Regions from separate parts of the Bradyrhizobium sp. LB14.3 genome, predicted to be linked through region 1. Evidence: predicted binding sites of a transcription regulator. Region 1 holds the regulator's gene; each other region holds the start of a gene.
The links. Region 1 encodes LexA, which represses DNA repair genes until DNA is damaged. Its sites were predicted from a motif close to TGTTCNNNNTGTGTTCNG; they were not measured.
Positions count from the first base shown of each region.

Region 1 (9,609 bases):
TGATCCCCTGATGTTGATGGGGTGGTCCTCGCTGCTCACGGTGCCGCAGGTCATGTTGATGTCGTTGCTCCTTGAACACGGACAACTCGCGAGCCTTGTCACGGCGGATGGACATGGTTGGCTGGCACTCGCCTACACGATTTTCATCGGAGGAATTGTCGGGTTTGGACTCTGGTTCTGGCTGATCGGGCGTTGCTCGATGGGTCGCGTCGCCCCTTTCGGTCTGCTACTTCCGGTGTTCGCCCTGATGTCGAGCGTGTTGTTTCTTGGCGAACACATGACCTCAAAGTTGATCATCGGCGGGCTGCTCGCGATGTCCGGCGTTGCCATGACGCAGTTGAGACCGAGCGCTTGACCGATGTGAACCTGGAGGTCGCGTCGTTGCAGCGTCCCAAACGAATTCGCCCGGGAGCGGTCATCCACTCCCGGGCGATCGATGTCTGGAATCGCGAGACTTAGTTCGGCACCGCAGCCTTCGGCGCAGGCTTGGCCGCGACAGCATTCGCGGTTTGGCCGTGCAGGAAGTCATAGGCCGTATGTAGCGCCTTGTCGTCCTTCTCTTCCGGCGGAACATAGGACTGTGATCCGGTCTGCTCCGTGCCATCGGCCGCCTGAAGATGGCCGCGCATCTGGGACTCCGCCATGGTGTCCATCCGGCCCTTCAGCTCAGGCGGCACGTCCTGGAGGATCTCGATGTCGGGCGCGATGCCCTGGGCCTGAATCGAGCGGCCCGACGGCGTGTAGTAGCGCGCCGTGGTCAGCGCCAGCGCACCATTGCGGGCACCGAGCGGAATGATGGTCTGCACCGAGCCTTTGCCGAACGAGCGCGTGCCGATGATGGTCGCGCGCTTGTGGTCATGCAGCGCGCCGGCCACGATCTCGGAGGCCGAAGCCGAGCCGCCGTTGACCAGAACCACGAGCGGCTTGCCCTTGGTGAGGTCGCCGCCGTGCGCGGTAAAGCGCTGAGTCTCTTCCGCATTGCGGCCGCGGGTCGAGACGACCTCGCCGCGCTGCAGAAACGCGCTCGACACCGACACGGCCTGGTCGAGCAATCCGCCCGGATTGTTGCGCAGGTCCATCACGTAGCCCACGAGCTTCTCCTGCGGGATGTCCTTGGAGATCGACGCGATTGCCTTCTTCAGGCCGTCGGTGGTCTGCTCGTTGAACGAGGAGACGCGGATATAGCCGATATCGCCGTTCTCGACGTGGAAGCGGACGGGGCGTACATGGATGATCTCGCGCTTGATCGCGACGTCGAGCGGGGCGTCGGCCCCCTTGCGCACGATCGTGAGCTTTGTCTGGGTGTCGACCGGGCCCTTCATCTTGTTGACGGCCTGCTCGAGTGTCATGCCCTGCACGGCATCGCCGTCGATCTTGCTGATGAGGTCGCCCGACATGATGCCGGCCTTGGACGCCGGCGTGTCGTCGATCGGCGAGACGACCTTGACGAGGCCCTCCTCCATCGTGACCTCGATGCCGAGCCCGCCGAACTCGCCGGAGGTGGTCTCCTGCATCTCGGTCCAGGCCTTGTCGTTCATGTAGCGCGAATGCGGATCGAGCGCGGTCACCATGCCGGTGATCGCGCCTTCGATCAGCTTGGCATTGTCGGGTTTCTCGACATAGCTCGCCTTCACCCGCTCGAATACTTCGCCGAACAAATTGAGCTGGGAATAGGCGTCATTCGCGCTCGCTGCCGCCCGTGCTGCCCATACGCCGCCGTGCGGACTGGCTACCAAAAGGGTCAGACACGCTCCGGTGAGCGCGCCCAAGGGGAACAGCAGGGTTTTCCGCATGGATAGACAGGCCTTTTTGCTTTGGGCTTCGGCGGCGCCATGCAAATGGCGATCCAGCCCGCTGTTCACAATACCATTCTGGTTTCTTCAAGGCCGAGATACCACGCCGGCGGCTAGACCGTAAAAAATCCCTTCGCCCGAGCCTAAACTTTTGGCAACGTTCCGAAACCGTTTCGCGCAAGACGGGAATCGGTCCGCCGGCCCACGCCTCGCAGCTATGCGATTTTAGGATGGTTTTGGAGGGCCGGACACGATAGGCGATGACAATAAGAGTTCAAATTCTCGGGAGGACAACAATGAATGACGCGCCCCGCACCCGGCCGGAGAGGAACGTCGAACTCGGCGCCAGCGCCGAGCCGTTCCAGAACCTGCACGAATTCATCCGCAAGGCGCGTGCCAACCTGAACCAGAACGCCTGGGACTACATCGTCGGCGCCGCCGAGACCGAGACCACGATGCGTCGCAACCGCATGGCGCTGGACGAAATCGCCTTCCGCCCGCGCGTGCTGCGCGATGTCAGCAAGGTCGTCGGCTCGGTCGAGCAATTCGGCCGCAAGATGCGCCTGCCGGTGGTGCTCGCCCCCGTCGGCGCGCTCGAAATCTTCGATCCGGATGGCGCGGCGAGCGTGGCACGCGCCTGCGGCACTTTCGGTGCGGCGCACATGCTGAGTTCGGTGTCCGAGCCCGGCCTCGAGAAGACCGCCGAGGCCGCACCTGGCGCGCTGCGCCTCTACCAGCTCTATGTGCGCGGCGACGATGCCTTCGTCGCCGACGTTGTCAGCCGGGCCGAGAAGAACGCTTATGCCGCCTTCTGCCTGACCGTCGATACCGCCCATTACAGCCGTCGCGAGCGTGACATCGCCAAGCGGTACGTTCGCGAGAGCCGCCTGCGCGCCACCGGCGGCGATTTCCAGAAGGGCCTGGAGTGGCGGACGGTGAAGATGATCAAGGACAAGTTCAAGATCCCGCTGATCCTCAAGGGCATCGCGACGCCAGAGGACGCGCTGATCGCGATCGATCACGGCGTCGAGTGGATCTACGTTTCCAACCATGGCGGCCGTCAGCTCGATCACGGTCGCGGCGCCATGCACGTGCTGCCCGAGATCGTCGATGCCGTGAAGGGCCGCGCCAAAATCATGGTCGATGGCGGTGTCTGTCGCGGCACCGACATCGTCAAGGCGATCGCGGCGGGCGCCGACCTCGTCGGCATCGGCCGGCTGCAATGCTGGGCACTGGCGGCGGCCGGCGAAGCCGGCGTGGCGCGCATGCTGGAGCTGCTCGAGGACGAAGTGCTGCGTTGCCTCGGCTTGCTGGGTGCGACTTCGTTCGCCGAGGTCGACAAATCCTGCCTCCATGCAGCGACCGCAACCAACGCGCCGAGCGTGTTCAGCGCGTTTCCGCTGTTCGACCACGAGCCATATCGATACTGAGTGAAAGGACGCTATGACATCGCTCTCTCCCGGCAGCGCGGATGCGCTTCTGTTCGATCTCGGCCGCGTGGTGCTCGATATCGATTTCTCCAAGGCGATCGCCTGCTGGGCGGGACATGCTGGCTGCGAGCCCGATGCCATCGTCGCGCGCTACGTGCGGGACAGCGAAGCCTATCGGCTGCACGAGGTGGGCAAGCTCAGTGACGAGGACTATTTCGCCTCGTTGCGAGATTCGCTCGGAATCGGCATTTCGGACGCGCAGTTCCTGGAAGGCTGGAACGCGATCTTCACCGGCGAAATGCCTGATATCGCCGAGCTGTTGCCGCGGGCAGCGAAGCAGATGCCGCTCTACGTCTTCTCCAATACCAACCGGCCGCACGTGGACTATTTCTCGAAGGAATATGCCGACGTCCTCCGCCATTTCCGCGAGCTGTATTTGTCGTCCAGCATCGGCCTGCGCAAACCGAATGCGGAGGCCTTCGACCACGTCATTGCTGCGATCGGCGTGCCCGCCGAGCGTATCGTGTTCTTCGACGATCTTGCCGAGAACATCAAAGGCGCGCGGGCGCGCGGCATGACGGCGGTGCATGTGATCTCGCCGCGTGACGTCGGGATCGCCCTCAAGGCGCTGGGGATTTGACCGCCCGCCCCAGCACATTGCCAGGCAAGCCGACCTGCCGATCCGGAACAATTTCACCCCGGGGACGAGGAACCAAAACACTTTGTGCATTTTTAGACAGAGTTCCGGGAACGGAATGCCACCCTCCGGACTCTTGAGTCCGTTGGGACTTCTACGGACGGATGCATCATCGTGTTGGGCAAGACCTACCTCACCAAGCAGGCCTCTCTTCTTCTTGAATTCGCCAGGACAACCTCAGACTCGGCCCTTTCCGCCAAGCTCGTGAGCAAGGCCGCCGACCTGAAATCCCAGGCCGATCCGCTTCCCGACAAGGATCAGGGGCCGAAGGCGCCCGACGTAAGTCCCGAGCAGACAGCGACCTGATCGGTGCTGGCCGGGGCGGTCGTCATCTCGTCCCTGCCATGGTCACTCTCCTGCCGATCTGTCTCGTTCCTCGGATCATGCCGCGACGGGCTTGATCTTGCCTTCCAGAACAATGTGAAGCAGCGGGATGACTGTCCCCGCTCAGCTGTTTTTGCCTCTGCGCCCGCGCTCCGCTAGAAGACTTGCGGAACATTCGCCCGAACGTGCCGAGCAGGAGTTTTCGCCGTGGCCTTGATGCCGGTTTCTGACGCGCTTGCCGCGGTGCTGGCGGGTGCAGAGCCGCTGCCCGAAGAGATGGTTGCCATCGACGAAGCCTACCATCGCGTGCTCGCGCGCGACGCCGCGGCCCGGCGCACGCAGCCGCCACAGGCGATGTCGGCGATGGATGGCTACGCGGTGCGTGCGGCCGATGCCGCGACGATCGATTCGAAGCTCACCGTCATCGGCGAGGTCGCGGCAGGTCGGCCGTTCGCGGGAACAGTCGGCGCCGGCGAGGCCGTGCGGATCTTCACCGGCGGCGTCGTTCCCTACGGCGCCGACGCCGTCGTGATCCAGGAGGACACGGTCGCCGACGGCAAGCGCATCACGATCAAGGAAGCCGCGATCGCCGGACGGCACATCCGGCCCGCCGGTGTCGATTTCCGCGACGGCGACGTGCTCCTGCGCAAGGGAAGCCGTCTCACCGAGCGCGACCTCGCGCTTGCGGCCGGGATGAATCACCCGCACCTCTCCGTTTGCCGACGTCCGAAGGTCGCGATCCTCGCCACCGGCGACGAGCTGGTGATGCCGGGCACCACGCCCGGTCACGGCCAGATCGTCTATTCCAACGGCTACGCCCTGCACGCTCTCGCTCGCAGCGAGGGCGCCGAGACCATCGACCTCGGTATTGCCACCGACACGCTGGAGGCCACCACCGTCGGCATTCGACGCGCCCGCGAGAGCGGAGCCGACATCCTGATCACGACCGGCGGCGCATCGGTCGGCGACCACGATCTGGTCCAGCAGGCGCTGAGGGACGAAGGCATAACGATGGCGTTCTGGAAGATCGCGATGCGGCCGGGCAAGCCGATGATGCACGGGCGGCTCGGCGCGATGGAGGTGATCGGCCTGCCGGGCAATCCCGTGTCGTCCTACGTCTGCGCTTTCCTGTTCTTGGTGCCGCTGATTCGCGCTCTCTCGGGCCGTTCAGTGATTCACCATCGCCGCGAGCGCGCCGTGCTCGGCCGCGACGTCGGCGCCAACGACCAGCGGGAAGACTATCTGCGCGCGCATCTGGAGGAGCGCGACGACGGCACGCGCGTTGCCCTTCCCGTCAACCATCAGGACTCTTCGCTGCTTGCGAATCTCGCTGCGGCACAGGTACTTCTCGTGCGCGCACCGTTCGCGCCGAAAGCCGAAGCAGGCACACCTTGCGAGGTGTTGCGGCTCCCCGTGTGAGCGCCCCGACAACGCATGTTCCGCGAACTTCGCTCTGTTCACGGTAAATTAAGCAGTTGCGGAACACATATCGAACATATAGTGTCCGTTCATGATTTGTTTCGAGCGTGTAGCAGCTTATTGCTGAATTCAGCGTCTCGGAATCGAACGACATCAACCGGGAGACTTTGGTCGAGATGTTAACGCGCAAACAATACGAGCTTCTGCGGTTCATCAATGAACGTCTGAAGGAAAGCGGCGTGCCGCCCTCCTTCGACGAGATGAAGGATGCGCTCGACCTGCGCTCGAAGTCGGGCATCCATCGCCTGATCACGGCGCTCGAGGAGCGCGGCTTCATCCGACGCCTGCCCAACCGCGCCCGTGCGATCGAGGTCATCAAATTGCCCGAGCTCCAGGCCGCCGCCGGCAGCCGCCGCGGCTTCACGCCGAGCGTCATTGAGGGCAATCTCGGCAAGGTACGTGCGAGCTCCAGCCTGCCCGCGGACGATGGTGAACGTCCGGTCGCGGTGCCGGTGATGGGCCGGATTGCGGCCGGCACACCGATCGAGGCGTTGCAGACCCGTAGCCACACTATCAGCGTACCGCCTGACATGCTTGGCTCGGGCGAGCACTACGCGCTCGAAGTGCGCGGCGATTCCATGGTCGAGGCCGGCATCCTCGACGGCGACATGGCGCTGATCCAGCGCAACGAGAGCGCCGATACCGGCGACATCGTGGTGGCGCTGATCGACGACGAGGAAGCAACCCTCAAGCGCTTCCGCCGCCGCGGCGCATCGATCGCGCTCGAGCCCGCCAACGGCGCCTATGAGGTGCGCATCCTGCCGCCGAACCGGGTAAAAATTCAGGGCAAGCTGATCGGGCTGTACCGAAAGTACTGAGCCCGTACGGCAGTCACGCAATACCAATTGGAGTGGACGGATTGCCCGCTCCGGCTGGATAGTCATCCTGGTTCTGCACAGATTATCCGGCCGCTTCTCCGGCGGCCCATCCTCGACACGCCGCACCAAGCATCCCAGAGGCTTCGCGGCGTTCCGGTTTGAGGAGACGTCATGCGCAAGGGCATCTCCGGCCGCTGACGTGCGCGACCGAAATGCCCAGGAGCAGGCTTTGTTCCTCGCCGATTCGGGAAAGATAATGTGATCGCGGCGTGCGGAAACCAGCCGCAGATTTGCCCATAACCAAGCAGAGGCTTGTGTGTTTCCACTCTGATAGGGGCCTGCGCCTCGATAAGAGACGCCGGTTGCTATCCCAGCATGAGGAGCACCCGATGTGTGACTACAGCCTGCATGCCATCGCGTCGCGCCCCGCCGAAGTCGGCGAGACGGTCGTCACGACAACCTTCCGCGGCACCTCGACGCGTGGTTTTGCGTCCGCAGCCGATCCGACTGTGGCCGTCTGCCTGCTGCCGGGAACGGAGCTCGCCTTCGCCGACAACATCCGCTACGATAATCGCTGGATCTGGACACGCACGATCAATTCCCGTGTCGGCAAGTTCGGCAAGATCGATCCGCACATTCCCGACCGCCATCATGACGCGATCGAATTCCCCGACGGCAAATACGTGCTGGTGACCCAGCTTGTCGAAGGACAGCGCGCGACCGTGCTGCAACTGCCGGTGACGCTGCCGGCCGGCGAGCGCGAGCACAAGCCGCAGATCATGGCCGACAGGCAGCCGACCATCACGCGCCTGCCGATCGGCTGACACGGTCGCCCTCCGGCCACGGGATCGGAGGCCAGGATTGATTTGCAATCGCCGGCCGTGGCCGGCGAGGTGGTGTGGTTTGCGTCCAGCGAATCCGATCGGATGCACCAGCCCACTGCATCTCTCCGCACGATCCAATTAATCGTCGGCTTGCAAATCGATTTCCGCCGGCGTTGCGTCCTTGCTGCGTGGCGGGATCTTTTTCGGCGCAAGACTGCCGTCGAAATCACCTTCGCCTGCGCCGGCCGGCAACCAGGGACGGCTCGTGCCTCTTTCCCTCACCGCCTGAACTGCAAAGCCGTCACCACGCTGCGTCAGCGCCAGCGCGCTCTGGCTCGCGAGCCGCCGTCGATCGACCACCATCGCGGCGCAATCGGGCGGCGCGGGACGTGCCGTCACCACCAGCGCGGCGCGGTTGCAATCGTCCGCCAGCGCGTCGATGCGCAGTGCCAGCGCGACCAGCCGCCCATCGGCGAGCGGCGTCACGCAGCCGGATTCATCGCAAGACACGCCGGCCGCCAGCGAGGTGCTGGCGGCATCGCGCGGATCGGCGTCGGCAGCCAACCACTCCTTGAGCAAAAAGCTATCCTTGCTCGTCTTGATCAGGTGAAGATGTCCGTCCTTGCCCCGCACCGCGACGCTCTGGCCATCCCCGGCAATCAGGATGTCGGGCTGCCGCACCGACAGCCCCCAGAGAATCGCGACCAGCAGCACCAGTACGCCGGACCAGCGCAGCGGCGTGCGCAACAGGCCCAGCACGATGATCCCCAGGCTCGCCGCGATCAGCGGCGCGATGCCGAAAGCCGGGATGCGGCCGATCGCGCCCGGCAATGCCGCGACCCAGCGCGAGACCACGACCATCCAGTCGATGCCGATCCCCATCAGCCACCAGAACACGCTATCGAGCCCGAAGGGAGCCGCAAGCAGCCCGAGCAGCCCCGCCGGCATCACCAGCGCCGAGACCACCGGCATCGCACCGAGATTGGCGAGCACGCCGAACGGGGTGACGCGGTGGAAGTGGAAAGCGGCATAGGGCGTGGTCGCAAGTCCCGCGATCAGCGAAGCCATGAACAGCATCGCGATCTCGCGCCCGCCCCACATCGCAACGCGCGCTGTCGCCGAATGATCGGGCGATGCGAACAGGTTCGGCATGCCGATCTGCACCAGCGCCACCAGCCCGAGCGTCGCGGCGAACGACATCTGAAAACTCGGATGCACCAGCGCCTCCGGCGCGACTGCCAGCACGATCAGGGCGGCCACCGCCAGCGTGCGGAAGGTGATGGCGCGGCGATCGACCATCACCGCGATCAGCACCACTGCAGTCATGAAGAACGATCTTTGCGTTGCGACCTCCGCGCCCGACAGCAGCAGGTAGAACGCAGCGGCGACCAGTGCCGCGGCCGCCGACCATTTCTTGATGGCGAAGCCGGCCGCCAGTCCCGGGATCAGAGCCAGCAGCGCGCGCACCGCGAAAAACACGACACCGGCAACGACTGCCATGTGATAACCGGAGATCGAGAGCACGTGACCGAGGCCGGAGATGAACATCGCGTCGTTGACGGGCGTGGTGATCGCATCGCGCCGGCCGGTGAGCAGCGCAGTCGCGATCGCGCGGCTGTCGCCGTCGAGCGTGGCGCGGATGCGCGCGTCGATCGCATCGCGCAGGCTTTGCATGAAGGCTGCGTAACGCAGCCGCAAGCCGCCAGTCTCAGGCGGCGCCGCCACCGTGATTGCGCCCATTGCAAAACCGGAGGCTCCGATGCCCTGGAAGAACATGTCACGCGAAAAGTCGTAGCTGCCGGGCCGCACCGGCGCGAGCGGCGGCATCAGCCGCGCCTTCAACTGCACGAAGCTGCCGACCTCCGGCGCGGTGCCCTTGCGGACCGACAGGCGAACGCGCTCGAGCCTGACGTCGCTGCGCTGCGCCTCCATCGCGGTAACGCGCAGCACGAAACGGTCGGTGCGCTCGCGGATGTCGCGAGCCTCGACGAAGCCCGACAACGACACCGAGTAGAGCGACTTTGCCAGCACCGGGTGGGCGATGCGCGCCGTCTTCCAGGTCGCGACGGTAAAGCCGGCCGCGACCGCCGCGATCATAATCGCCGGCGCGAACAGCCGGCTCCGCCGCAACAGAGCCGCGCCAAGCATGAGCGCGACGGCGGTCGTGGCAACGACCCACAGCACCGGCTCATGATCGGCGGAGAAATAAAGCGCGATGCCGCAGCCGAAAGCCACGGGCACCCA
Region 1 covers NZ_JBEPQT010000018.1:127,343-136,951, forward strand. The annotation lists gene ABIB00_RS27595 (DMT family transporter) at 1-355, shown strand, start outside; gene ABIB00_RS27600 (S41 family peptidase) at 456-1,793, opposite strand; gene ABIB00_RS27605 (alpha-hydroxy acid oxidase) at 2,090-3,223, shown strand; gene ABIB00_RS27610 (HAD family hydrolase) at 3,237-3,863, shown strand; gene ABIB00_RS27615 (hypothetical protein) at 4,035-4,226, shown strand; gene ABIB00_RS27620 (molybdopterin molybdotransferase MoeA) at 4,452-5,663, shown strand; gene lexA (transcriptional repressor LexA) at 5,840-6,541, shown strand; gene ABIB00_RS27630 (hypothetical protein) at 6,931-7,365, shown strand; gene ABIB00_RS27635 (ComEC/Rec2 family competence protein) at 7,504-9,609, opposite strand, start outside.

Region 2 (9,609 bases), on a different contig from region 1:
GCATCGGCGGCTTCAGCGGCAAGCCGCGCAGGAAGTCCGCGGCCTGCATGCGCGCCTTGCCTTCGCGCTGGAGCTCGATAAGGCGGATTGCGCCATCGCCGCAGGCAATGGTGAGGTGATCGTCGAGCACCTCGCCCGGCCTACCCGAACCCTTCGCCAATTCACAGCGCAGGATTTTTACGCGCGCGTTCTCGCTCACCCCGGTGAGCTCGGCCCAGGCGCCGGGGAACGGCGACAAGCCGTGGATGTGGCGCAGCACCTCGCGCGCCGGCCTGGTCCAGTCGATCCGCGCTTCGGCCTTGTCGATCTTGGCCGCATAGGTGACGCCGTCCTCGCTCTGCTGCTTGAGCTGAAGCCCGCCGCGGGCGAGCGCGGCCATGGCGCGCACCATCAGATCGGCGCCGAGCCGGGACAGGCGGTCGTGCAGATCGACCGCAGTCATGGTGTCAGTGATTGCAAGGCGCTCGGCCATGGCGACGTCGCCGGTGTCGAGGCCGACATCCATCTTCATGACCATCACGCCGCTCTCGGCATCGCCGGCCATGATCGCGCGGTTGATGGGAGCAGCACCGCGCCAGCGTGGCAACAGCGAAGCATGCAGATTGTAGCAGCCGAGCTTTGGCGCATCGAGGATCGCCTGCGGCAGGATCATGCCATAGGCGACGACGACGGCCGCATCGGCGTCGAAGGCACGAAATTCTGCCAGCGCCCCCTCGGTTTTCAACGTCTTCGGCGTCAGCACGGGAACGCCGAGTTTTCGTGCGGCCTCTTCCACCGGGGTCAACTGCAATTGCAGGCCGCGCCGGCCGCCGGGCTTCGGCGCGCGCGTATACACGGCCGCGATGTCGTGGCCATGCGCGACGAGCTCGAGCAGCGTCGGCACGGAGAAATCGGGCGTGCCCATGAAGATCAGGCGGAGGGGCATGACAAGCACTCGGTACGTTCCCTCCCCCCTTGTGGGGGAGGGCTAGGGAGAGGGGTGCCACACGACGCGCTCTCTCGGTTTGAGCTTTCGCGGCACGCATTTGATTCGGATCATGGACAGACTTCCGCCTGGGCTACCCCTCTCCCCCGCCCTCCCCCACAAGGGGGGAGGGAGTGCAGGGGAGTACGAGGCAGCACTAAACCTCACTCCGCGCGCTTGGCGGCCTTCTCGAACTTCTTGATCACGCGGTCGCGCTTGAGTTTTGACAGGTAATCGACGAACAGCACGCCGTTGAGATGGTCGATCTCGTGCTGGATGCAGGTGGCGTAGATGCCTGCGGCGTCCTCCTCGTGCACCTTGCCGTCGAGATCGGTGAAGCGCACGCGCACTTTCGCGGGACGTTCGACCTCCTCGTAATATTCGGGGATCGACAGGCAGCCTTCCTCGTAGACCGACAGCTCCTCGGAGGAGGCGATGATTTCCGGATTGATGAAGACGCGCGGCTCGAGCTTGGTCTCGCCGTCCTGGTCGGGCTTGGCAAGGTCCATGGTAATCAGCCGCAACGGCTGCGCGATCTGGATCGCCGCAAGCCCGATGCCGGGCGCGTCGTACATGGTCTCGAACATGTCGTCGGCAAGCTTGCGGATCTCCGGCGTGACCTTCTCGATCGGCTTGGAGACCAGACGCAGCTGCTTGTCGGGCAGGATGATGATTTCTCTGAGGGCCATGGCCGCGATTTAAGCCGCGCGCCCGATGCGGTCAATCCGGCCCGGAACCCCGTTAACCTTCCGCTAACCATAAAACTTCAGGTTTCGTTAACCGTAAAAATTAACGGGGCATTTACCATAAATGTTCGCTATTCGTTCGTGCCGCGAAGCGAATCGGTTAGAAGCAGGGGCATGAACGAGATCATTTTCATGCTCGGCGACTGGCCGGTGCGCACCGTGGACGCGCTGATCGGCTTCGGCGCGCTCGTCCTCATCCTGATGGTGGCGATCGCCGTCGTGATCGCGCGCTCTGGACGGCGCGGCGCGGAACTTGCGATGGCCAACGCCATCCGCGCCGACGAGCTCGAGGAGCGCCTGAGCCAAGTGCTGCACGCCCAGGGCGAGGCTTCGGGCCGGGTCGATGCCATGACCCAGACGCTCGCCGGCCGCCAGGCCGACATGGCGCGCGCGGTCAACGAACGGCTGGATTCGGTGACCCACCGCGTCGGCCAATCGATGGAAAACACCACGCGCAACACCATGGATAGCCTGCGCGCCCTGCACGAGCGGCTCGGCATCATCGACAGCGCGCACAAGAACCTCACCGACCTCACCACGCAGGTGACATCCTTGCGCGACGTGCTCGCCAACAAGCAGTCGCGCGGCGCCTTCGGTCAGGCGCGGATGGAGGCGATCGTTCAGGACGGTCTGCCGAAGGGGGCCTACGAGTTCCAGTTCACGCTGTCGACCGGCAAGCGGCCCGACTGCGTCGTGTTCCTGCCCGACCAGCGTCCGCTCTGCATTGACGCGAAATTCCCGCTGGAAGCAATGACTGCGCTGCACGATGCCCGCACCGACGAGGAACGGCGCGTCGCCACGCAGCGGCTGCGCAGCGACGTGATGAAGCATGTCAGCGACATCGCCGAGAAATACCTCGTCGCCGGCGAGACCCAGGAAATGGCGTTGATGTTCGTGCCGTCGGAATCGGTCTACGCCGAGATCCATGACGGCTTCGACGACGTGATCCAGAAGGCCTATCGCGCCCGTGTCGTGCTGGTGTCGCCCTCGCTGCTGATGCTGGCGATTCAGGTGATGCAGCAGATCATGAAGGACGCGCGCATGCGCGATGCCGCCGACCAGATCCGCACCGAAGTGATCAAGCTCGGCGACGACCTCGGCCGCCTCAGGGATCGCGTGGTGAAATTGCAGAAGCACTTTGCCGACGCGAACGAGGACGTGCGGCAGGTGCTGATCTCCGCCGACAAGATCGAGAAGCGCGCGGGGCGGATCGAGGAGCTCGATTTCAGCAAGACCGACGCACCCGAAGGCCCGCATCTGGTGGCGACCGGCGCGCCGGAGCTGTTCCCAAGGACTCTCCAGGCGGGGGAGTGACCTGTTCGAGACTGCCGCCACAATCTCGGCTGTCGTCGTCCGGCTTGACCGGGCGACCCAGTATTCCAGAGACGCCAAATGGGAACGCGCAGCTACTACGTCTACATACTCGCTAGCAAGATCGGCGGCACCCTCTATATCGGCGTGACCAATGATCTCATCCGCCGGGTAGCGGAACACAAATCAAAGCTGATTGAGAGCTTCACAGAGCAGTACGACGTCGTCAGGCTCGTCTACTTCGAGCAGTTCGATGATCCCGAGAACGCGATCAGGCGCGAGAAGCGACTCAAGAAATGGAAGCGAGCATGGAAGATCGCGCTGATCGAGAAAGACAATCCGGACTGGAATGATCTTTATCCGGAGATAGCAGGTCCCCCATAACTCCTGCCTCTGGAATACTGGATCGCCCGGTCAAGCCGGGCGACGACACCTCGCTTGTGGCCGCCAGAATCTGCTAACACCCTCCCATGACCGCACCCGACGCGACCTCTTCCGCCACCGCTGACGCGCCCTCCTCCTGGCGTGACAGCCTTGCCGTTTACCTGCAACCGCGGGTGCTGATCGTGCTGTTCCTCGGCTTCTCGTCCGGGCTGCCGCTGGCGCTGTCGGGCTCGACGCTGCTGGTGTGGATGCGGGAATCTGGCGTCGATCTCAAAACCATCGGGCTGTTTGCGCTGGTCGGCACGCCCTACACGCTGAAATTCCTGTGGGCGCCGCTGGTGGACGCGCTGCACGTGCCGCTGTTCACGCGCGCGTTCGGGCGGCGGCGCGGCTGGCTGCTGTTCTCGCAATCGCTGCTGATCGTCGCGATCCTGCTGCTGGCGCTGACCGACCCCGCGCGCTCGCCGTTCTTCGTCGCGCTCGGCGCATTGCTGGTGGCGACGACCTCGTCGACGCAGGACATCGTGGTCGACGCCTTCCGCGTCGAGAGCCTGCCGGATAGCGAGCAGGCCGCCGGCATGGCGTCCTATGTCGCGGCCTATCGCATCGGCATGCTGGTCTCGACCGCCGGTGCGCTGTTCATCGTTTCGGGTTTCGAGAGCACCGGCATCACCCGCACATCTGCCTGGATGTGGGGCTATGTGGTGATGGCGGGAATGGTGCTGATCGGGACGATCACCGCACTGGTCGCGACCGAGCCCGAGCAGTCGGTGCGGGCGGAAACCGCGACGCAAACGGAGACCGCGTTCGCACGCGTGCTGCGCGCGGCGATCGGCGCCTTCTCGGAATTCCTGACGCGGAAGGACGCGCTCGCCGCGCTCGCCTTCGTCGTGCTGTTCAAGTTCACCGACGCCTTCTCCGGAACGATGACCGCGCCGTTCGTGATCGACCTCGGCTTCTCCCGCAACGACTATGCGGCGATCGTGAAGGGCGTCGGCCTCGCGGCGACGCTGATAGGCGGCTTTGCCGGCGGCTTCGTCGCGAGGCGCTATTCGCTTGCGACCAGCCTTTGGATCGGCGGCGTGGTGCAGGCGCTCGCGAACCTCTCCTTCTCCTGGCTGGCCTTGGTCGGCACCAGCCAATGGGCGCTCGCCTTCGCCATCACAGCTGAGAATTTCACCAGCGCCATCGGCACCGTGATCTTCGTCGCCTATCTTTCGGCGCTCTGCCAAAACCCGCTGCACACGGCGACGCAATATGCGCTGCTCACCGCGCTTGCCGCGGTGGGGCGGACCTATCTCTCATCAGGCGCCGGCTTCGTGGCGGATACGACCGGCTGGCCGCTGTTCTTCGTGATCTGCATGCTGGTGGCGATCCCGAGCCTGGTGCTGCTGGTCTGGCTGCAGAAGCGCGGGCACTTTGACGCGCTGGGCCCGATAAGGGTTTAGTCTCGACCGCAATCGTCACTGCGAGCGAAGCGAAGCAATCCAGACTGCCGCCGCGGAAACAGTCTGGATTGCTTCGTCGCAAGAGCTCCTCGCAATGACAGCGGAGGTCCCTACTGCTTCTTGATCAAACTCCACTTCGTGATCACAGCTTCGCTCATCTGGCCAGGATCGCTGGCGCAGGCGATTTCGTCGACCTTGACCGAGATCTCCTTGCCGGCGAACGTCTTCAGCTGTGCGGCCTGCGCGTCGCCGCTGGGAACGAGCTGGAAGGTCTCGGGCCCGGTCTCGAGATTGCACAGCCCGCTCGGCGGCGGCAGCCGGCGCGGTTCGGTGGTGATCTGGTAGGTCGCGACCCGCTTGCCGACGTTCTTGACGTCGCGCACTTTCATCGTGTTCAGCTCGCCCGAGAGCACCTCGCCGGCATTGATCAGCTTGCCGGGCTTCGCCGGCGGCGGAGCCCCGTCGTCCTGCTGCGCGGAGATGGCCGGTGTCCCCAGCATCAACATCGTTGCGACCAAAGCCCATCGTGTGGCGAAAAGTTTCGTCATGTCGTTCGTTCCGTAAGTCTGGATGGCTAGAACAAGGTGCGCTGCCGCATCGCGGCCGATAGCGTACCTTCATCGAGATAATCAAGCTCGCCGCCGACCGGCACACCATGGGCGAGCCGGGTTACTTTTACGTTGGCGTCCTGAAGCAGGTCGGTGATGTAATGCGCCGTGGTCTGGCCGTCGACGGTGGCATTCAGCGCCAGAATGACTTCATGCACCTGCGTGTCATGCGCGCGCGCCACCAGCGCCTCGATGGTGAGGTCCTGCGGGCCGACACCGTCGAGCGGCGACAACGTCGCGCCCAGCACATGGTAGCGCCCTTGAGTGGCATTGGCCCGCTCCAACGCCCAGAGATCGGCAACGTCGGCGACGACGACGATGATCGAGGGATCGCGCTTCGGATCGAGGCAGACCGTGCAGGGACTTTGCGTGTCGATGTTGCCGCAGGTCTTGCAGACCTGGACCTTGTCGAGCGCGACCTGCATGGCCGAGGACAGCGGCATCATCAGCGCTTCGCGCTTCTTGATCAGATGCAGCGCCGCACGCCGCGCCGAGCGCGGACCGAGGCCCGGCAGCCGCGCGAGAAGCTGGACCAGCCGCTCGATTTCAGGACCCGCAACAGCGCCCATACTATTGGCCGAGCATCCCCGGCGGCAGGCTGAGCCCGCCCGTGAGCGCCTGCATCTTCTCCTGCATGGCGGCCTCCGCCTTGCGGCGGGCGTCACCGAACGCGGTGACGAGCAGATCCTCGAGCACCTCGCGCTCTTCGACCTTCATCAGCGAGGGATCGATCCTGACGCCCTTGACGTCCATCTTCGCGGTCATGCGCACGGCGACGAGACCGCCGCCGGAAATGCCCTCGACCTCGACGTTGGCGAGTTGGTCCTGCATCTCCTGCATCTTGGATTGCAGCTGCTGCGCCTGCTTCATCATGCCGAAAATATCGACCATCGGTGCTGTCCTTGGAAAGCTAGGCTCTAGAGATCGTCGCCGTCGGAACCGTCGGGCGGATCGTCACTGCCATAGTCGGCGTTAATATCGGATGCCGGCGCCTCGGGGGCAAGCCTGCGGACTTCGACGACCTTCGCACCCGGAAAACGCGACAGCACCTCCCGCACGCGCGGATCGGCCTCAGCGGTGCGCGCATGTTCCTGCTTGGCCGCGTGGTTCACCGAGCGCAGCGTCGGCTGGCCTTGCTCGTTGGAGACGATCACGGTCCAGCGGCGCCCGGTCCACAGCTCGAATTTTCGCGCGAGGTCGGAAATCATGGTCTTGGAGGCGTTGGGCTCGAGCGCGACTTCCAGCCGGCCCTCCTCGAAACGGACGAGACGCATGTCGCCTTCGAGCGCGCCCTTGATCATGAGGTCGCGCCTCTGGCCGGCGAGCGCGACGAGCTGGGTGAAGCTCGTGACGCGCAGCGCGGGCGTCGCGCCTTGCGGGTCAGAAGCGGGCGCTGCCATCTGCGGACGGGCCCCACCGCCGCCGCCAAACGACGACGGAGACGAATTCGGCATGCGAACGGGCGCAGCGGACGCAACCGGCGCGGCCGGCGCGCTACGCGCGGCACCGCCACCGCTCACGACCGGCGAACCGCCTCCGCCCTGCTCCAGCATCTTGAGCGCCTCGTCCGGCGTCGGCAGGTCGGCGACATAGGCGATGCGCACCAGCACCATCTCGGCGGCTGCCGCGGGCCGCGTCGCGGCCTGCACCTCGGTGATGCCCTTGAGCAGCATCTGCCACATCCGCGACAGCACGCGCATCGAGATCTTCGAGGCGAAATCCCGCGCGCGCACGCGCTCGGTCTCGCCATAGGCGACGTTGTCGGCGGTCGCCGGCACGATCTTCACGCGGGTGACGAAATTGACGAACTCGGCGAGATCCGAGAGCACGACGATCGGATCGGCGCCGACGTCGTACTGGTCGCGGAACTCCCTGAAGGCGCTGGCGATGTCGCCACGCGCCAGAGAGTCAAAAAGGTCGATGACGCGGGTGCGGTCGGCGAGCCCCAGCATCTGCCTGATAGCATCGGCCTTCACGGTGCCTGCTGCATGCGCGATCGCCTGATCGAGCAGCGAGAGCGAATCGCGCACCGAGCCTTCCGCTGCGCGCGCGATGATTCCGAGCGCCTCCGGCTCGATCTCGACGTTTTCCTTGGCCGCGATGTTGGCGAGATGCTTCATCAGCACGTCGGCCTCGACCCGGCGCAGGTCGAAACGCTGGCAGCGCGACAGCACCGTGACCGGAACCTTGCGGATCTCCGTCGTGGCGAACACGAATTTGGCGTGCTCCGGCGGTTCCTCCAGCGTCTTCAGGAAGGCGTTGAACGCCGCCGTCGACAGCATGTGGACTTCGTCGATGATGTAGACCTTGTAGCGGGCGCTGGCCGGCGCGTAGCGCACGCTGTCATTGATCTGGCGGACGTCGTCGACGCCGGTATGCGAGGCCGCGTCCATCTCCAGCACGTCCATGTGCCGGCTTTCCATGATCGCCTGGCAGTGCACGCCGAGTGTCGGCATGTGGACGGTCGGGCCCTTCACCGAGCTATCCGGCATCTCGTAGTTGAGCGCACGGGCGAGGATACGCGCGGTGGTGGTCTTGCCGACGCCGCGGACGCCGGTGAGAATCCAGGCCTGCGGAATGCGGCCGGTCTCGAACGCATTGGAGACGGTGCGGACCACGGCCTCCTGGCCGATCAGATCGTCGAACGAGGAAGGGCGGTATTTCCGCGCGAGCACCCGGTAGGGCGTTCCCGGCTGGGCGCCGAGGGCAAAGCCGGCCTGGCTGGCGCTATCGGAATTGGGAGGGGCGCCGGCGTCGGTCATCGGTCGATCCGCAATGGAATGTCTTTCAGCCGGCGTTTGCGGAAAGGAGCGCGCTGGCGGTTTTGCGCCGGCGCAATTCGCTCGAAAAACAAGTAGGAGACTGACGAGCGACCCGATCCGGACCTCGTTAGGGCTGCTTCCTTCCGGACCTGACCCGGTTGGCGAGTGGCTCGTCCACCGCCAATCTCCCGGCCCCTATTTGGGGCCAAAGGGCCCGGAAAGCAAGCGGGTATGCGTCGGTCCCGCGCACCCGGCGGGGCCGCCCGTCGAACCATTTGGGCCGCTGACAACTGCTCAGGGTCCGCTGCCTGGAACCTCCGTGATTCGCGCAAATCGCTTACGGTACTCCGCGGGCGTCACACCGACGTGACGATGGAATGCGCGGCGCAGCGTATCGGCGTCGGCAAATCCACAATGCAGCGCCACCTGCTTCGGGGCTTCATTGCCAAACTCGAGCAGCCGCCGCGCCGCGTTGACGCGGGCCTCTTCGACCCAGGTCGCAGGCGTGACCCCCACCTCGGCGCGGAACAGCCGCGCAAAATGCCTCGGGCTGAGCTCCATGCGCGTCGCCAGGCTGGCAACGCTGTGATCCAGCCCGGGGTTGGCGGCGACCCAGCGCTGCAGCTCCTGCAGCGCGGCGCGGCCGGCGGGGACAGCCTCGCCCTTGCGGGTGAACTGCATCTGCCCACCCGGGCGCTTGAAGAACATCACGAGCTGGCTTGCGACCTTCATGGCCGTATCGCGTCCGAGATCTTCCTCGACCAGTGCCAGCGCGAGATCGAGCCCCGCAGTCACGCCGGCGGCTGTGCGGAGCTTTCCGTCGATGACGTAGATGGCATCCTTATCCACCGTGACCGATGGGAATCTGCTGGCCAGCATGTCTGCGACCGCCCAATGCGTCGTGACCCGCCTGCCATCCAGAAGACCGGCGGCGGCAAGAAAGAACGCCCCGCTGCACACCGAGCCGAATCTACGGGTCCTCGAAGCCCGTCGCCGAAGCCAGTCGACCACGCGTCCATCCGCAGGGACTTCGGCGGCGTTCGGGCATCCCGCCACCAGCAGGGTGTCGATGGGGTCCTGGAAGTCACGGTCGACGATCCGGTCAGGCATCAGCCGGATGCCTGAGGAGCTGCGGATCGGCCCCGGCTCCGCGCCACCCACGAACAAGGCATAGGCCGGATAGCCGGCCTGCACGTTCGCTTCGGCAAACACGTCGAGTGGTCCGGCAACGTCGAGCAGCTGCACTCCCGGCAGCGCCACGATCACGATCGTTCTTGGCTTCGGTTTCGCGCCCATGGCCGCCTCGGTCCGGATTTGTCCGCTTTAGACGTATTACGTCGATTCCAGACAGACTAGCCGGGATTTACCATGCACGCGACCGAAGTT
Region 2 covers NZ_JBEPQT010000004.1:135,574-145,182, reverse strand. The annotation lists gene fmt (methionyl-tRNA formyltransferase) at 1-925, opposite strand, end outside; gene def (peptide deformylase) at 1,129-1,653, opposite strand; gene ABIB00_RS10770 (DNA recombination protein RmuC) at 1,825-3,024, shown strand; gene ABIB00_RS10765 (GIY-YIG nuclease family protein) at 3,103-3,405, shown strand; gene ABIB00_RS10760 (AmpG family muropeptide MFS transporter) at 3,492-4,853, shown strand; gene ABIB00_RS10755 (hypothetical protein) at 4,964-5,401, opposite strand; gene recR (recombination mediator RecR) at 5,428-6,030, opposite strand; gene ABIB00_RS10745 (YbaB/EbfC family nucleoid-associated protein) at 6,032-6,352, opposite strand; gene ABIB00_RS10740 (DNA polymerase III subunit gamma/tau) at 6,379-8,223, opposite strand; RNA gene ffs (signal recognition particle sRNA small type) at 8,316-8,412, opposite strand; gene ABIB00_RS10730 (GlxA family transcriptional regulator) at 8,518-9,519, opposite strand.
Region 2: the regulator LexA is predicted to act here: its motif matches at 1,776-1,793, upstream of ABIB00_RS10770 (DNA recombination protein RmuC).

Region 3 (9,609 bases), on a different contig from region 1:
AAGCCGGTCACGCCAATGTCTGGGCGCCGATGTCGGTCGACGCCGCGCGCGGGTTGGTGTTCCTGCCGACATCCTCTCCATCGCCGGATTTTTGGGGCGGCAAGCGGCCGGGCAACAACGAGCATGCCAATTCGGTGGTCGCGCTGCGCATCGAGACCGGCGAGCTCGTATGGGCATTCCAGACCGTGCACCACGACGTCTGGGATTACGATCTGCCGGCGCAGCCGACGCTCACGCGCATCGACACTGGAGAAGGTCAGCGCGATGTCGTGATCCAGCCGACAAAGCAGGGCTTTGTCTTCGTGCTCGATCGCGATACCGGCAAGCCGGTGTGGCCGGTCGAGGAGCGCAGCGTTCCGCAGGGGGCCGCGGAAGGTGAACGGCTGTCGCCCACGCAGCCATTCCCGACACATGTGCCGGCGCTGACGTCGCAGACGATCTCGGCAGATGATGCGCTCTCGTTCTTGCCCGGCTTGCGCCGGTCTTCTTGCGAACGCCAGTTCGCGGAAGCGCGTAACGAAGGGCTGTTCACACCGCCTTCAACGCAAGGCACGCTGGAATACCCCTTCACCGGCGGCGGCGTGAACTGGGGCAGTGCGGCCTTCGATCCCGTCAACCAGATCCTCTATGCCAACACCAGTCGCGCCGTTCATCTGCTCAAGCTGATTCCGCGCGCGGAGGCTGCCGGATTCAATCCGCCGCCCGGCCATGATTTTGGCCAGCAGAATGGCGCGCCGTTTGCGATGTCGCGGGCGATGGTGACATCGCCGCTCGGTTTTCTTTGTAACAAGCCGCCCTGGGGCGAGATGGTCGCGGTCGATCTGAAGGCTGGCAAGATCCTCTGGCGTTCGACCGTCGGCACAACCGAGGATCTGGCGCCGCTCGGCGTGCCGCTCCCCTGGGGCGCTCCGCTCCTCAACGGGCTCGCGGTTACCGCAGGCGGGCTCGTCTTCACCGGCGCGATGGACGCCTATTTGCGCGCCTTCGATGCGCGAAGCGGAAGCGAACTGTGGCAAGGCCGGCTGCCGGTGCCCGGCGTCGCCAATCCCATGACCTATCTCTGGAAGGGCGAGCAGTATGTCGCCATCGGCGCCGGCGGCCACTCCGAAGCAGGCACCTCGATCGGCGACAGCGTCGTTTCCTTTCGCCTGGCTCGGCCGGGCGAGGGGCCGTCGCTATGGTCGCGTACCATCGATCGTCCCGGTGGACGATTTTTTGCGGCATCGTCGGCGGTCGCGCTCGCGATCGTCGCGCTCGTGGTCGCAAGCCTGCGCTGGCGGCGCCGGCGTCGTATCGCGCGAACATGACCCAGCATCGCGCGCGCGATGCGAACGTTCATTCACATCATATGCACTACTGTACGAAAGCGAGGCCGATGCGCCTGTCGCTGCGCCAGACGGTGCGGCAATTCCGCACGAAATTGTCGCGCGCGATCGCGAGCGTGAACGATTGCGGTAATGTGACGGCGGCGTCGAGGTCGATCGCGGCGCCGTTCGCCGACATGTTTCGCACCGTGCACGCGATGCCGTTGTTTTCAAAGGTGATCGTTCCCCCCTTGAAAACACGGTAGCGCTGCGCTGCACGTTTCTCGATCATCGCGTTAATCCATAATGACGTTTGTAAAATAGCGAGTAGAAATTACGTTGAAATAAACTCAATACTGGCGCTACTTGCACTGCGCTTCAGACTTCGTTTACGACGTCGAAGCGGAGGTCACTCCGCCGACTTTCCCCACAAGCCTTTCCTTTATGGCGTTACGCGCCGATGGAGATATTGATGAAGACCACGCTTTCGCTTCTGTTCGCCGCGGCGCTCTCGCTGTCGTCGATGCCCGCGCACGCCACCAAGCTCGATCTTGCGACCATGAGCTGCAAGCAGTTCCTCGAGAGCGGCGACGACACCATCAAGATGGTGCTGACCTGGATGGACGGCTGGTACAAGGGCGACGAAGAGAACGCGATCATCGACACCGACGTGTTCGTCGAGAACGCCAAGCAGTTCGGCAGCTATTGCGGAAAAAATCCGAACGTCAGCATCGTCACTGCGGCCGACGAGGTGCTCGGCAAGTAACTTCTCGTGTGCGACGGCGCGACGCGCGATCGCGTTTCGCCTCGCGGCATAACTCCATCGAAAGCCGCGGTGCGCCTTGCGCTCACGCGGCTTCTTCTTTTCGACTGATGCTCACCCCGGCAGCATCGCGAACGCGCTCGACACCATCGCCACCGGCTTGTTGTCGGTGGCCGAGAGCAGCGTGACGCGGCCAAAGCTCATGGTGCGTCCGAGTCGCACCACGCGGGCGTCGGCCAGCACGTCCGACGAGGAGACGGCGCGCATGAAATGCGTGGTCTGGTCGACCGTCGTCATCGGACGATAGCCGCGGTTGGCGGCGAGGTTCGCGATCACCATCGCCGTGTCGGCGAGCGCCATCAGCGCCTGGCCGCAGACCACGCCGCCGTTGCGGCACAGCCGTTCCGAGAACGGCATGCGCAGGAGCGCTGCCGGCTGCCAGTCCGGCATGTCCGGCGGCGGCACGTGCTCGATGCTTTCGACCGACAGGTTGAGATCCTGGACCCAGGGCGCAAAGACCTCGCCGAGGATGCGTCTGGCGTCGGCGATGCCGAACTCGGCTTCTGGCTGCGATGGCATTGCTGTCGTTCCCTCCGTGTTGCCGGATATTTCGGCCATGTGAGCGGATCGGCGCGGCAAAGTCACCCGGTCAGCCGCGGGTCCTGTCGGCTTGAAAATGCCTGACTTGGCCCGATATGATGGCCCGGAGTGGGTATGGGTGGATGATGTTGCGTCGGTATGTCCTCGTGTTTGGTCTTGTCGCGCTCGGCCTCGTGCTGAACGGGTGCACCAAGTGCGGGCCGATCTGGGACGACTGGCTACAGGCGCCGAAATCGTGCAAATCGGACCGGCTCTAGGGCCGAGCGGTCCCCGCGGTCGCGACCCGGCTGCGACAAGGGTGACAAGGCGCGGGCGATCCGCGCCGCCATGGATGATCAAGGAGTCAATGATGAAGCTTTTCCGTATGGCCGCGGTGCTGGCTGTCCTGGCGGTACCGGCCGTGCTGGCGGGACCGGCCTATGCGCAAATGCCCAATCTCAATTTGCTGCAGGAAGGGCCGAGCAAGACCCCCGAGGAGAAGGCCGCGGAAGCCGAGCGTGACAAGGCCTACAAGGAAACGCTGAAGAAGATTCCGGACTCCAAGGCGTCTAACGATCCATGGGGCGGCATGCGCTCCGATCCGCCGAAGCAGCCGGCGGCGCCAAAGGCCTCGGCCGCAACCGGTGCGCCGAAGAAGAAATCCGGCACGACTGCCAATTGACCGTCTGACCGATCGGAGGCGGCTGACGCCTCCGGCCGGGACTCCTGTTCGACCGGCCTGCTTCCTACATCCCGTGAGAGCGTATTGCGAGGAGGCAGGACATGGCCGATCGTCCGCGGGATCTCGCCGAGCGGATGGCGCGCCGGCGCAAGCTGGGCGGCAAGCCCGGCCCGACGGCCGGCGACGGCTATCTGCGCGAGACCTTCACGCTGCCGCGCGCGGCGGCGCGGGAGAGGGCGCAGGCCTTCTTCGCCCGCTACCCCAAGGCCGGCTATATGAGCGCGGTCGAGAACTGGCGCGAGCTGCCCGGCGGCGACATCGAATTCACGATGCGGCGGCTGCCCAGCGCGGATTAGGGCCAGCCCTATTCGAAGGTTTCGGATGTGATGCGGATCCGGAACACAGGCTCCTTGGCCTCGTCCAGCAGCTCCATGTGCCATTCGGAATTTTCCTGGAGCTTGCGGGCGATGCCGGCGGCCATGTCGGCGCAGACGCTGGTCATCTCCTTCCAGGCCAAATCGCGATCGGCAAACTCCGACGCCTGGTCGGCACAGCCGGAATAGCGGCCGTTCCGGATTCGGAAGAAGTAGAGCGGCATGATTGGCACCGATCGCGCGTGACATCCCCCAGGGAAGGCCATCCCTCAAGGTCATCCCTCAAGGTCATGGGCGGGCGCACTGCAATCCCAAACCATCCTCAGATCAATTCCGGGCGGCTACGGAATACATCCGGGGCGCCCGTGCCCGTGGTTCTCCGACCATGAACAAAGTTCCTGGCCCGCAGGGGCGCTGCGACGGCATGTGGCTTGCTTGGCCTGATGACGGCCAAACAACATGGGCGCGTCATGCTCGGCATTCCTCGCCGCTACTCTCATTTCGTCTTCGGTGTCATCCAGTCCGGCCTGACCTCGCTGATCGCGGCGGGGATCGCCAGCTTTCCCGCAGGGACCGCGATGGTCGTCCTCACGCACTGGATGGTGTCGTGGCTGATCGCATGGGTCGCGATGCTGCCGATCGTGCTGCTCGCAGCGCCGGCGATCCGCGCCTTCTCGCTGCGGCTGACGCGGGAAGAGGGGGGCTCGCAAACCGGCCGGCCGGCATGAAAAAACCCCGCTTGGGGAGAGCCAAGCGGGGCAGAAGGTTATTGGAGGCTGAGGTGCTGGGCTGCAACACCATAGCCAGATGAGCCTAGCCGGCTCAGCTTACGACAGCCTGACAATGACGCGAATCGGATCCGGCCCGCTGCGTTCGCTCGTGCCCGGCAAACAGAAAACCCCGCGCGGGGAGAGCGGGGTCGTCGTCTCGGTATGGAGGCCCAGACCAGGAGAGCAGGCTTGCGCGCGCCTGACAGTGGCGGCGAAAGTCGAGGCCGCAGACTGGCCCCGCACACGTCCCAATTTCGACATCCGTTCGCACAACTCAGAACACAAGGGCGGGCGAGATTTCGCACCGACGGTGCGGCCATGGGGGAAACGTGGCGCGCCGGCAACGGGGTGGCATCATGGACAACGTAGAGCGGTCATTCGCCGCCGCGACGGCGGCTGGATTCGTGGTGCTGGTGATCGGCATCGGGTTGCTGGTTCTGCTGTAGGGGTGGTGCAGGCATGCCGTGAGACGGCGGCCGGCCCGATCCAAATTGCGCTTCGGTGGTAAAAGGCGCATGCGCGCCTTTCCAAAAAATCGAAAACAACCCCATGCACAGTAGCTCTCTGGGAAATGTCGCCGTTCAATCAATGGCTTACTGGTAGTATCCAGATACCATATCGTGCTCGGATTCGCCACCGGGATATACGAATCCCGACTCCCGTGCCGGTCCTTTGCGATGAACAGGCGGCCGCTCCCGGCGGGCATTGTCTCCGGTGCGGACCGGGCGGCGGGCACCGCCACCGCCTGCCGCGTCCGGCAGCGTGTCCTTTCGTCAGCGCCGAAGCCTGTCCTGTGCGGATTAATGAACCCTGATCGCGTCCAGCGGCAAACGGAGCTCGGCGGCCCGCTCTTCGCGGTCCTTCTTGCGAAACTCGTTTTCCTTGCGCTCGAACTTGATCATTTCCTCCCGTGCCGCCTCCAGCAGGGGATTGCGCCTGGTCGCATCGTCGTGCGCGTTTTCCGTCATGACTGAGGTCCCCGGAGTTGCGGTCCCGTGTCCCGGAAGAAGGCCGCAGACCGCAAAAAGGTTCGGTGCTGCAGGATTACGGAATTCTGACGGCACGCAGGTCATCTGTCTTTGATGTGCGTCAGCTTTGGTCGAGGAGGGACGCCGGAATTACGATGGAACGAAAGAGGCCGCCCACTGAGGCGGCTCTTCCTTCGACTATCGCTTATCAGCTTGCCCGTGATTTGTTCCGCTATCCGGACCAATGTATGTGCCGGTCCGCATACATTGCTTCCAAGCCCCCTCGCACTTCTTTGAGCCCTTAGACAGGCAGATATTTTTGTAGTCTGAGCATGACATTGCTTGAGCAGGATGCGCCGTGACAATCCCGATTGAAGCAGCAATCCACAAAACCAACCACTTGTTCATTACGTCTCCCCCATTCAATCCGGCAGATCATACATACAATCCGAGGGAAATCGCCTCTCTCTCGTATGGGCGAACAATCAGGAAAGCGGAGAGAGTTGCGATAGGAAAAATTGCTCGTTTTCAAAACAGGCCACGGGACCTTTTCAAACTGGGCCGCCAGGGGTCGAAACAGGCCAGTACCCAAATCCGGATATATACCCTCTGGACATGTAGAACATTCCCGGTTACAGTACATATATACTGCGGGGAGGCGATCCACATGGCCCAGAAGCCGAGCAAAATTCGCGAGTTTCAGAAGCGTTTCCCCGACGAAGATAGCTGCCTGACGCACCTGATGCGGACCCGGTTCGGGGAGCGGTTCACCTGCTTCAAGTGCCAGAAAGAGGCGACTTATTACCGCGTCAAAGCCCGCCGCTCGTTCGAATGCGAGCACTGCGGCTATCAGGTCTATCCGACTGCTGGCACGCCCTTCGAAAAGACCCGCACCAGCCTCCGCGATTGGTTCTACGTCATGTTCCTGTTCTGCGAGACGCGGAACGGCGTCGCCGCGAAGGAAGTGGAGCGCCAGCTAGGCGTGACCTACAAGACGGCATGGCGCATGTGCCATCTGATCCGCCTCTACATGGGCTACGTCGATGGCGACGCGCCGATGGGTGGCCCCGGCAAGGCGGTCGAAGTGGATGAGACGTTCATTGGCGGTAAGGACAAGCAAGGCAAGGATGACAAGGCTATTGTCATGGGCATCGTTGAGCGTGGCGGCGACGTCGTTACGCGCGTCGTGCAGGCTCGCACCAAGGCTCACATTGTCCCGCATGTCGTGCGGTTCGTGAAGGAAGGCTCTCGCATCCATACGGATGAGGCGTCAAACTTCAAGCTGCTCAAAGAAAAGTACGGGTACGATCACGAAGCCGTCGATCACTCAGCTAAGGAATACGTGCGCGGCGACGTACACACCAACTCAATCGAGTCGTTCTGGTCTCAGGTGAAGCGCGGGATCAACGGGACTTACGTTTGGGTTTCGAAGAAGCACTTGCAGCTTTACCTTCGCGAGTTCGAGTATCGCCATAACCTGCGGAAGCAGCCCGCTTTGATGTTCGAGCTTCTTTTGCAGGCGTTTCCCCGGGTACGTGTTGAGTGACCATCGCCTGCAAAAGTTGATCGAAGCGCTTTTCGGTATCGGTTTTTTTCATTTCTCCAATAGCCTCCTCGCACCGCGCATTTGCTCGTCACATTCTCCTAGCCATTTTTCTAAGGAAAATTTAGCCCGCGAAAGGTGCCTCTTTGATGAATCCAAATTTTGCGCCAGCGTGCCCCTGTTTTCTCCTGTGTCGGTCAAGAAGCGCCGATACACAATGAGCGCGTTGGAGTAGTCAGAAATTGCACGCTGAAATTCATCGTAATAGACCGGCTTTGCCGCCAAGAGGACGGCAAAATCTACAGGGTAGCTATGGCTCTCGTTTCTAACCTTTTCGAGATCATTGCTCACTTCCTCTACCCCCACGTAAACGGCCCGTAGTTTGTTTATGGATCTGTCAATTTCCTCGTTTTGCCCGGGGTTTGATGCAATCTTCTCCGCGTCGTACATCACCCTTCGGACAGAATTGAATCGCTGCTGAATCAGATTCATCGTATCGACAATCCGTTCCTTCTCAGCCGTCGAGTAAAACCGTCCCGGCACTAGGAGTGAGGATTCGTCAGGTGGCTTGCTCAGAACGATGACTGCGCTGTCTGCCTTTGGTTTCGGCGCGGTAGCAGTTGCTGCCGTAGCCTGCGCTTTCGCGCCTTCTAATTCTCGCGTCTTTTCCTCAAGCGCCTGCTTTGTCTTGGTAAGGTCTAAGGCCGCCGCGGTCTGCTTCTCCGCAGACTCCCTAGTTAGTATCTCAAGCTGAGATTGAAGGTGGCCCACTCTCGGATCAGGGGATGGCGTCACCTGGGACTGCCAGATAAGCCCCCCGACTGACAGGGCAGCAAAAAGCACTATCCCGACGAGGCCGATTATCTGAAGGTGAACCGGTTCCATACCCATCTTGCGTGCGCGGTTGAATGCTGCCTGAAAAAATGGCGAGAGCATCAATATCACGCCGATGACAAATAGCAGCCATCGGAACCAGACAGGCAGCACGATCCCAAGCGTTGGCGCCAATGTACTCACGATTGTGAGTCCAGCGCCGACGCTTGGTCGTGTTTTGTTAGACGGCTTTTCTGCTTCAGCCATGGACCTGCATCACACCCCGAACCGACTCTAGGGCTAGTTGTGGCAGGCGAATATGTACCTGATCTAGAGTACATGTTCAAAGGGTATATATCTGCCCAAATCCGCAAAAGAACATATTGCGAACCTAGAACAAATAGGGTACACTGCCTTTATCGACGAACCGCCTCGCCAATCGTTTGTCCCTCACGCGAATCCTCGTCATAAGGAGCACGACCCGATGTCCACCACCGCGCTGCGTATCGTCGAAGGATCCTCCATGGACAAGAGTAAAGCCCTGGCCGCCGCGCTTTCCCAGATCGAGCGGCAGTTCGGCAAGGGCTCGGTGATGAAGCTCGGCAAGAACGACCGCTCGATGGATGTCGAAGCGATCTCCTCGGGCTCGCTGGGGCTTGATATTGCGCTCGGGATCGGCGGCCTGCCGAAGGGGCGCGTCGTGGAAATCTACGGGCCGGAATCCTCGGGCAAGACCACGCTGGCGCTGCACACGGTGGCGGAAGGGCAGAAGAAGGGTGGCATCTGCGCCTTCATCGACGCCGAACACGCGCTCGACCCTGTCTATGCGCGCAAGCTCGGCGTCAACATCGACGAGCTCCTGATCTCCCAGCCGGACACCGGCGAGCAGGCGCTGGAAATCTGCGACACGCTGGTGCGCTCGGGTGCGGTGGATGTGCTGGTGATCGATTCGGTCGCGGCGCTGGTACCGAAAGCCGAGCTCGAGGGCGAGATGGGCGATGCGTTGCCGGGTCTGCAGGCCCGCCTGATGAGCCAGGCGCTGCGCAAGCTGACCGCGTCCATCAACAAGTCCAACACCATGGTCATTTTCATCAACCAGATCCGGATGAAGATCGGCGTGATGTACGGTTCGCCGGAAACCACCACCGGCGGCAACGCGCTGAAGTTCTACGCCTCCATCCGTTTGGACATTCGCCGCATCGGCGCGATCAAGGAGCGTGACGAGGTGGTCGGCAACACCACGCGAGTCAAGGTGGTAAAGAACAAGCTGGCGCCGCCTTTCAAGCAGGTCGAGTTCGACATCATGTATGGCGAAGGCGTCTCCAAGATGGGCGAGATCCTCGATCTCGGCGTCAAGGCCGGCATCGTCGAAAAATCTGGCGCATGGTTCTCCTATGACAGCCAGCGTCTTGGCCAGGGCCGCGAGAATTCGAAAGCGTTCTTGAAGGCCAACCCCGATATCACCGCCAAGATCGAAACCTCGATCCGCCAGAACTCCGGCCTGATCGCCGAGCAGATTCTCGCCGGCAGCCCCGAGCGCGATGCCGACGGCGACGAGCCGGCGGACGAGTAAGCGTCAAGCCTAGAGTTTTTCGCGAGGAGCGGGCGCTGAAGACGTTGAGTTGCCGACGTCGTCAGTGCCCGTTTCGTTTTGCGTTGCATTGATCAGGTGGTGCGATGAAGCGTCTGATCTTGACCAGTTCGTCCGGAAGCGGGCTCGCACGATCGGGGTTGGCGGAGCTTGTCATTTCATCTTCGTTTCACTTTGAGTGGGGACCGCTTCCCTCGCCCGGGAAGCTCGCAGCCTATTTCG
Region 3 covers NZ_JBEPQT010000003.1:54,144-63,752, forward strand. The annotation lists gene ABIB00_RS07450 (pyrroloquinoline quinone-dependent dehydrogenase) at 1-1,307, shown strand, start outside; gene ABIB00_RS07455 (PilZ domain-containing protein) at 1,354-1,596, opposite strand; gene ABIB00_RS07460 (HdeA/HdeB family chaperone) at 1,777-2,070, shown strand; gene ABIB00_RS07465 (PaaI family thioesterase) at 2,182-2,646, opposite strand; gene ABIB00_RS07470 (hypothetical protein) at 3,017-3,328, shown strand; gene ABIB00_RS07475 (hypothetical protein) at 3,430-3,684, shown strand; gene ABIB00_RS07480 (DUF6894 family protein) at 3,693-3,926, opposite strand; gene ABIB00_RS07485 (DUF2798 domain-containing protein) at 4,173-4,430, shown strand; gene ABIB00_RS07490 (hypothetical protein) at 5,273-5,440, opposite strand; gene ABIB00_RS07495 (IS1595 family transposase) at 6,108-6,986, shown strand; gene ABIB00_RS07500 (hypothetical protein) at 7,035-8,063, opposite strand; gene recA (recombinase RecA) at 8,281-9,369, shown strand; gene ABIB00_RS07510 (hypothetical protein) at 9,474-9,609, shown strand, end outside.
Region 3: the regulator LexA is predicted to act here: its motif matches at 8,189-8,206, upstream of recA (recombinase RecA).